2 regions of the Macrococcus epidermidis genome follow, and region 1 is predicted to be linked to the other one. Evidence: riboswitches for the same ligand, from Rfam matches in the RefSeq annotation. Region 1 holds a riboswitch; the other holds the start of a gene.
What was found. A riboswitch is a leader RNA that binds a small molecule or an ion and turns the genes downstream of it on or off. The one in region 1 is predicted to bind FMN.
Positions count from the first base shown of each region.

Region 2: it holds a riboswitch for FMN, as region 1 does, so the genes downstream of both, KFV12_RS07765 (ECF transporter S component) here and ribD (bifunctional diaminohydroxyphosphoribosylaminopyrimidine deaminase/5-amino-6-(5-phosphoribosylamino)uracil reductase RibD) in region 1, are expected to answer to the same signal.

Region 1 is NZ_CP073819.1:1,833,489-1,837,897, forward strand. Features, by position in the region: gene ribB (3,4-dihydroxy-2-butanone-4-phosphate synthase) at 1-542, opposite strand, end outside; gene KFV12_RS09655 (riboflavin synthase) at 542-1,165, opposite strand; gene ribD (bifunctional diaminohydroxyphosphoribosylaminopyrimidine deaminase/5-amino-6-(5-phosphoribosylamino)uracil reductase RibD) at 1,146-2,195, opposite strand; FMN riboswitch at 2,332-2,458, opposite strand; gene hutI (imidazolonepropionase) at 2,718-3,947, opposite strand; gene hutU (urocanate hydratase) at 4,002-4,409, opposite strand, start outside.
Region 2 is NZ_CP073819.1:1,474,211-1,478,619, forward strand. Features, by position in the region: gene KFV12_RS07750 (RecQ family ATP-dependent DNA helicase) at 1-735, opposite strand, end outside; gene KFV12_RS07755 (helix-turn-helix domain-containing protein) at 732-1,685, opposite strand; gene KFV12_RS07760 (ferredoxin) at 1,791-2,042, shown strand; gene KFV12_RS07765 (ECF transporter S component) at 2,116-2,679, opposite strand; FMN riboswitch at 2,739-2,857, opposite strand; gene KFV12_RS07770 (ATP-binding protein) at 2,895-4,409, opposite strand, start outside.

The DNA.
Region 1 (4,409 bases):
TCTTTATATATTGCAAGATCATCTCTTCTTGCCATCGTTCCGTCATCTTTAATAATTTCACAGATTACACCTGTCTCGGTTGCACCACAAAGTTTTGCTAAATCTACACATGCTTCTGTGTGTCCGACACGTTCAAGGACACCGTTCGGTTTAGCAATTAACGGGAATACATGTCCCGGTTGATTGAAGTCACTCAAAGTAACATTTGGGTCCGCCAATGCCTTCACCGTACAATATCTTTCAAATGCACTGATACCTGTGGTCGTTGAAACATGGTCGATACTAATGGTAAATGCAGTTTTATTTGGATCCTGATTATTATAAGTCATCGGCTGTAAATTCAAGCGCTCATTTAACGCTGCAGATATTGGTGCACACACCAATCCTCGAGCATGTGTAATCATAAAATTTATCGTATCTTCAGTCATAAAATCTGTTATCGCTACAAGGTCACCTTCATTTTCACGATCTTCATTGTCAACCACGATAATTGGCTTACCTGCCTTTAAATCTTCTAATGCACTTTCAATAGCATCAAACATTACATCATCATCTCCAATTTAGATAAAGAAAGACCACTTTCTTCTTGTTTACTGTTCAATATATACTTTCCTAACATATCGAATTCAATATGTACTTTATCACCTGATTTAAGTTCTGACAGCATCGTACTTCTTACCGTTTCAGGTATGATATTCAGCTCAATTGCATGATCTAATTTAAATATCGTTAAAGATATACCATTAACTGCGATCGAGCCTTTCGGTATAACAAATTTACGAAATTCATCTGGAAGTCTGAGCTTTAACTGCATTGTCTTTTCCATGTGTTTTACGCTTTCTACAACGAGACTCGTATCGACATGCCCGCTTACAAAGTGACCACCAAGCCTTGTTGTCGGTAATAATGCACGTTCTAAATTTACCTTAGTACCTTGCTTCATATTTCGAAACAACGTAATAGCACGCGTATCTTCTAATATATCCACATTGAAGCTCGAATGATTAAAGGCTGTGACTGTAAGACATACACCGTTTACACTGATAGAATCACCAATGTGCATGTCTTCTATAATACGATTACACTCAATCGTCATAAAGGTAGTATCACCCTGTTTATTTAGTTGTGCTATGACACCAACTTCTTCAATGATGCCTGTAAACATCAACATCATCCTTTCTGTAAATCAGTAATACATCCTGGTCGAAAGTCTTAACAGAGACAAGAGAAAGGTCAGTAATTTCTGACATTTGTGAAGGTTGATCAGTTGTTAAAAACTGATGCTTTGAGGATCCACCTAAAATTTTCGGGGCAATATACTGGTGTATTTCATCAAAAGTTCTGGCAGATACAAACGAACGCATCGTCTGCATACCGCCTTCTATAATTATGCGGTTAATTTTATGTAAATATAAAGCTTCTAAAATGGTTTCAGGATGTAGATCAGTGAGTACAATTACCGTAACACCATCAATCGACTGTTTAGTTGTCGTCACAACGATTAATCGTGATTTATCATAATCATTATTATCTTTGTCATTGATTTCGAATAATCCATTAGAAATAACAACTTTCCTGATCCATTTATCTTTATAGTTTCTACTATCAAGAGTTGGCTGGTCATGTTTATATGTATTGTAGCCTACTAGTATGGCATCGCTGGCATAACGGACACGGTGTGCATGATTTCTTGATGCGTCATTAGTAATCCACTTACTAACGTCACTATCATCTGCTGTCTTTCCATCAAGCGTTACACCCATCTTTAATATCGTATATGGTAATTTGTGCAGCTTCGCTTTAAAAAATGGCTGATAATAGTCGTAAATTTCACTTATATACTCTTGTTCTACTTGTATCCCGTGTGCTTTCATATCATCGATACCAGAGTTTAGTGATTCATCACGTACTGCAAACACAACATGTTTAATACCACTATCAATAATTTTTTGTGTGCATGGCGGTGTCTTGCCAAAATGACTACACGGTTCAAGCGTACAGTAAAGCGTAGCGCCGTCTGCATGCGCACCAGCCATATCCAGTGCATTCACTTCAGCGTGTGCTTCACCTTCCGTAAGATGTGCACCAATACCTACTATTCTGTTATCTTTTACTACAATACAACCTACAGCTGGATTACTGCCTGTTTGACCATCCGTCCATTGAACAAGTTCAAATGCTTTATCTAAATACAAGTTATTATTCATCTCCTATAAAAAAATGCCCAAATCATAAGATTTGGGCATTTGTATTTTAGGTTCAATAAATAAGACCATGATAATAGTATTTGCAGAATTTATGCATCAACAAATAAACCATCAAAATGGCACCTTATTCTTTCTCCCATCCAGACTATACTGTCGGTTTCTGAGTTTCACAGAATCAGCATCAAATATATATTATCAGCTCACGGACTATCACCGCCGGTTGGGAATTTCACCCTGCCCCGAAAGAATAGTTATTAACTTGTCTGTCAATTAAGACAATTTCATCATAGCGAAGATTGTATGAAAAATCAATGCAAATAATTTAATTCATCGAAAAATTTAAAGCGTTTGAGACATAAGTCTAGGCTCTCTTCTTTTTAACAGCTTAAACGGCGGAACAGAAGTTGCCCCTGCGACAAAAACCGAACATAAACTATAAATCAAAGAACAATTTATTAGTTTTGTTCGGTTTTTGCTTGTGGCAGACCACTTCTGTCCCAGTCTCTGAAATTATAATTTAAATTGATTATTCACAATCACTTTACCGTTATGGATTACTTTTTCTGCATGGTTCACTCCATAATGATAAGGGATATATTCATGATTCTTTGCATGCCAGATGACTAGATTCGCTGCATCACCAGCATCGATCGTACCTGCGTCAACACCGATTGCTTTCGCTGCATTAACCGTTACTGCATTCCAGATTTCTTTTGGAGATAATTTCAATTTAAGCGCAGCGATACTCATTACCATCTGTAAATTACTTGTAACACAACTTCCCGGATTATAATCCGTTGCAATCGCAATTGCTCCATTGTTGTCTAACATGCCGCGAGCATCTGCATATTCTTCTTTATTTAAATAAAAAGTTGTTCCTGGTAATAATACAGCTACTGTATCACTATCTTTTAACATCTGTTTACCTTTTTCGCTTGCTGCAACAAGGTGATCAGCACTAATTGCTTCTTCTTCTATCGCTAACTCTAATCCACCTAACGGGTCGATTTCATCTGCATGAATCTTAACAGGTAAACCAGCCGCTTTTGCTGCCTGCATATATTTACGAGACTGATCTATTGTAAATACACCTGTCTCACAGAAAATATCTGCAAAATCTGCAATATCCTTAACTTCCTGTAGATCTTTAATACATTCATCAATAAATGTTTCACTATCTTTATCTTTTGGTACTGCATGCGGTCCAAGATATGTGTGTTTCATATTGATGCCGTATTTCTCCTGAAGACGTTTAGATACACGCAGTTGCTTTAACTCATGTTCTAAAGATAAGCCATATCCACTCTTGCTTTCTACACTTAGTACGCCGTGATGAATCATTCGTAGTAATTCATGCTCAGCTTTCTCGAATAGTTCTTCTTCAGATGCTTCACGCGTAGCTTTCACCGTCGAATGAATTCCGCCACCTTGTTCTAAAATTTCAAGATAAGAAACACCTTGACGCTTTAAACTCATCTCATGTTCACGTGAACCACCATGTACTAAATGTGTATGGGCATCAACAAGTGCAGGAGACACAGTTTTATGCATTCCATCGATCGTCTCTTTAGCCTCAAAGGCTTCGCTAAATTCACCGGCATATATAATCTTGCCATCTTTTATCACAACTGTACCATTTTCAATTACTTTTAGCTCAGCAAGTTCAGCACCTTTAAGCGGCTTTTCTGTCTTCTTTGGTAAGATCAGTTCACTAATATTCTGAATGATGATATCGTTCATTTTCTACATCCTTTCAAATATATATTGATAGCTTAATATCAGTATTAAACTATTTTATTTATCTAACATCGGTACGTTGATACCTTTTTCTTTCGCAACATCAATCGCAATATCGTATCCTGCATCAACGTGTCTCACTACACCCATACCTGGATCAGTTGTTAACACACGTTGTAATCGTTCTTCAGCATTCTTCGTACCATCTGCAACAACAACCATTCCTGCATGTAGCGAGTAACCCATGCCCACACCACCACCATGATGGAATGAAATCCATGATCCACCTGCTGCAGTGTTAATTAAAGCGTTCAATACTGCCCAGTCACCAACTGCATCACTACCATCTTGCATGCTTTCAGTTTCTCGGTTTGGACTTGCAACACTACCTGCATCTAAATGGTCACGACCGATTACGATTGGTGCAGAAATTTCACCTGTCTCAACAAGTTTATTTAATGCTAA
Region 2 (4,409 bases), 360 kb from region 1:
TTCTAAAAGATATCTATACACGTATTCAACTTGTTTCTTTGAAGAAAAATAAATAACAGTTGCAGCAGATGCTTTTAAAGTTTCTAAAATAAGGGACAGTTTGTCTGCATCATCATTTGTATTTACTACGGATAAAAAGATATTCTCTCTTTCCGTTAAATAATCCATTACTGTTAATTCTCTTTTAATAACGTGCTGAATATCATATATCACTTGATCATTTGCAGTGGCGGTTAATGCAATAACCTGTGCATCATAATAAGACACAATTTCATCAATCATCAAATAATGGGGGCGGAATTCATACCCCCATTCAGAGATACAATGTGCCTCATCTATTACAATTGCTTCGCAACGATAGTGCTTTAAATAATTCAGACCATTTGTAACCAGCCATTCAGGTGAACAATATATAAAATCATATGTCTCAATACGAGATAGTAATAATTGTTTGTCCATATCATCTAACTGACTATGTATACAGCATGCTTTGATCTTTTTTTGTTTAAGCTGCATAACCTGATCTTCCATTAATGCAATTAATGGCGATATGACTATGGTCTTTTTATTATTTACCAGCATCGGCAATTGGAAAGTTAGAGATTTCCCAGAACCTGTCGGAAGAAGCGCTAATACATCATGTCCCTCAAGAATCTTTTGAACAATTTCAATTTGATTTTCTCGTAAGCTTTCTATACCAAAAGTTTCTTGTAAAATTTTATTGATTGCATTCATTTGCATTGCTCCATTTTATATTTTACGATTGCGATTTTTAGTTTGAAATAATCCTTTATCGGCGAAATTTCATACAATGTCTTTAGTTTCCCGTATCGATTGTTTTCGATAATTTCTTTGATGGTTATATATTCTTGTTCTGATAGATGATTTGAAATATCCAGAGGATAGTCTTTAATCAATATTTCAATAATATGATCCTGTATCGTATGTATTCTTACTGATTTATTTCGCTGAATCATATCTATTGAGTCGCCATTAATTAATCGCTGATACGTATCACTCGTATTGATATGCAGTGGCGTTCTGACATATAAATAACTTAATAACTTATATTCACGCGTCTTAAATGCATGAAGCATCAAATTCTTTTCGGTGATCATTTGAGATTTTATCTCATCAATACTTAAGTTAAATTGTTTAGATAATTGTTCATAACTATCAGGTCTTATTTGATGACCATGCAGAAAATGTATAAAATAACAGCTACCAGTTGATTTAAAGATATACTGCGATAAATCATCAACTTCCTGGGCTAACTGAATAAATTGATCTTCTTTTTTAATTTTCGTAAATAGTTGCTTAACATGTTGTTGTATAAATAAACGATTTGAACTTGGTAAATAGTCTGAAGAATGATAGAGATATTCTGAAACTGTTTGAAGCAATAATACAAATGAAGAAAAAGATAGCTCACTTGCATAGTAAAAATATGGATATAGTTTGAGATTATTATTAAGACTGATATTTTCCTCACTATCATTACGAACGAGTCGAGTGACAGCCTCAAATGAAACATTTGGATACAATTCATAAACTGGTAATAAATCCTGCATCACTGCGTCGAAATAAGTTTGCTGAGTTCTTGCACCAATTAATAATTTCCATAAACTTTTAACTGATTTGTCTGGTAAGTAATGCGACTTTATATAACGATTAATCGATTTCATTTTGTCACCCTGAAATATTTTTGTTGAAAATGTGCTTAACTATCACTAAAATAGTTATGTATGTTATAACTAGTGTAGCATGAAAGTGTGAGGAGGCGAAAAAATATGGCAGGTAAATATACGATCGTTGATATGGATACATGTATCGCTTGCGGTGCTTGTGGTGCAGCAGCACCTGATATATATGATTATGATGATGAAGGTATTGCCTATGTTATTTTAGATGATAACCAAGGAACTCAGGAAATACCGGAAGAATTAGAAGAAGATATGATCGATGCATTTGAAGGATGTCCCACTGATTCAATTAAAGTTGCAGATGAATCATTCGATGGCGACGCGCTTAAATTTGAATAATAATATTAAAAAGCTTGAAGTTCAAATCGAACTTCAAGCTTTTTTGTCAAGTTATGTTTTATGCGATTAATGATTACTCATTAATTTTCATCTGTTTTTTAAGTAACGGTACTAAAGGTCTAACAATAATATAGAATAGAATTGTCAGTAATAATCCTTTAATAATATTAAAAGGAATAATACCAGCTGTTACGATAACCTGAATGTTCTTGACAACATCATTCAAATTCATAATCATGCCATACATTGGTAATAACACGAAATAGTTCAGAATACTCATCACAATCGTCATTACGATTGTAGCACTGATAAATGCTGGTATTATCTTATTAAATCTTCCTTTTGTAATAACATACAGTATTATGATAAACGACGTCCCTGCTAAAAAGTTAGCAACAGGACCAACAGGATCAGTCATATTCATTACGAAGTTAAGTATGTTCTTAATGAACTCAATTAGTACTGCACCAACAGGTCCAACAGTAAAAAGTGCAATAATTGCCGGTAAATCACTGATGTCAATCGTTAAATACGGTGGTAAGAAAGGTACTGGTACTTTTAAAAACATCAGTATGAATGCAATTGCACTTAATAAACTGATCAGTATCAGACTTCTAGTTCTATTCAATTTTGTCATAAATTCTCCTTACTTCATCTTTGAATCAGGAGGACAAATTAACTTGACGAAACTCTGACCTCCATCTTCTCCCATCCAGACTGTACTGTCGGCTTTGGAATTACACCAAATCAGCTGCATAATGCAGGTCGCGGGCTTTTACCGCCGGCTCGGAATTTCACCGACCCCGAAGATGAATGTGTATTTTGGCTATTGCCATAAATCATTGTACCAAACTACTGCTCCGTGTCAACTAACGGAATTGAAATCGTGAATGTTGTGCCAATACCCTGCTCACTTTCAACATTAATTTCGCCATGATGTTTTTCAATGATAGCTTTTACGATAAATAAACCTAAACCAGTACCGTGCTTACCGCGTGTTCTTGCCTGATCTACTTTATAAAATCTTTCAAATATATGATTGATATGTTCTTTAGCGATACCGACACCCGTATCAGATATTTGGATATACAGGTTGCTAGAATCATTATATGTTGAAATTTTTATAGTGTCTCCACTCTTTGTATAACGCATTGCATTATCCAGAAGGTTTGTAATAACCTGGAATATCTTATCATAATCAATTGCTACCTCTTTTGTATGCTGTAAATCTAATTGTAATGTTGTTTTATGTTCTATAGCACTCTGCTTAAAGTTCTGAATATTTTTTTCAAGTAAAGGCGAAATATCCATCATTTCTTTATTTAACGTTGTTTCTCCGGCATCAATACGCGCAACATTTATTAATTCATTAACCAATCTGTTTAATCGTTTAGATTCATCGAGAATAATATTTAAAAATTCATCAACATCATCTTTTTCGACCACAATACCATCTAATATTGCCTCAGTATACCCTTGTAACATTTGGATTGGCGTACGTAATTCATGAGAAACATTTGCGATAAACTGTTGTTTCATCATATCTATCTTTTTCTCTTCACTCATATCACGAATGATAGCGACAGCACCGTTATTTTGTCCCTGCGTCGTATTTTTGACTGGCGAGATGATGAGTACATAATGTTTATTAAATGTAGAAATTTCATGATATATTGTTTCATCAGATTGCATTACCTGATTCACGAGTTTACTTAAAATATCAGTGTCTTCCTGAGAAATATCATCTAAAAATCTCTCTGCCATCGGGTTTTGAAGCTGTTTTTCAAGATCCATATTAAAGCTTAAAACACCGTCTTCCATTGCATTGATTAATCGATCCCTTAAATTACGTTCCTGGGATATTTTACTGATATTTAATGTTATCTCCTGCTCCATCTTATTAAACGCAAGTGCTAATTCACCAATCTCATCTCTGGAATATACAGCTATTTTATTGTTACGCTCACCTCTTGCTAAATTAAAAGCAGCTGTCTTTAACAGTAACAATGGTTTTGTAATCTTATTGGATAAGAAAAATGCAAAGATAGTAGTAAGTATCAATAATAACATTGCCACGATAAAAATAATAAAAGTAATATAATTTTGTGCATCATCCATTGAATTAGTATCCTGATAGATAAATATCCCACTGTCTTTATAATTAAAAGCTTGAGAAGGGTATCCGATAAGGATATATTCATGTCTGTTATCCTGGTAATTTACTTTAATATCTTTTACAACATATTCATCTTTCTCAAAAACTTTATCAAAAGCGTCATTTCCTTTGATTTCGTCTACCATTAGCTGTTTGAGTGGATCATCGTATGTTACATCTAAGTCCGATTTATTTTGAACAATAATAATACC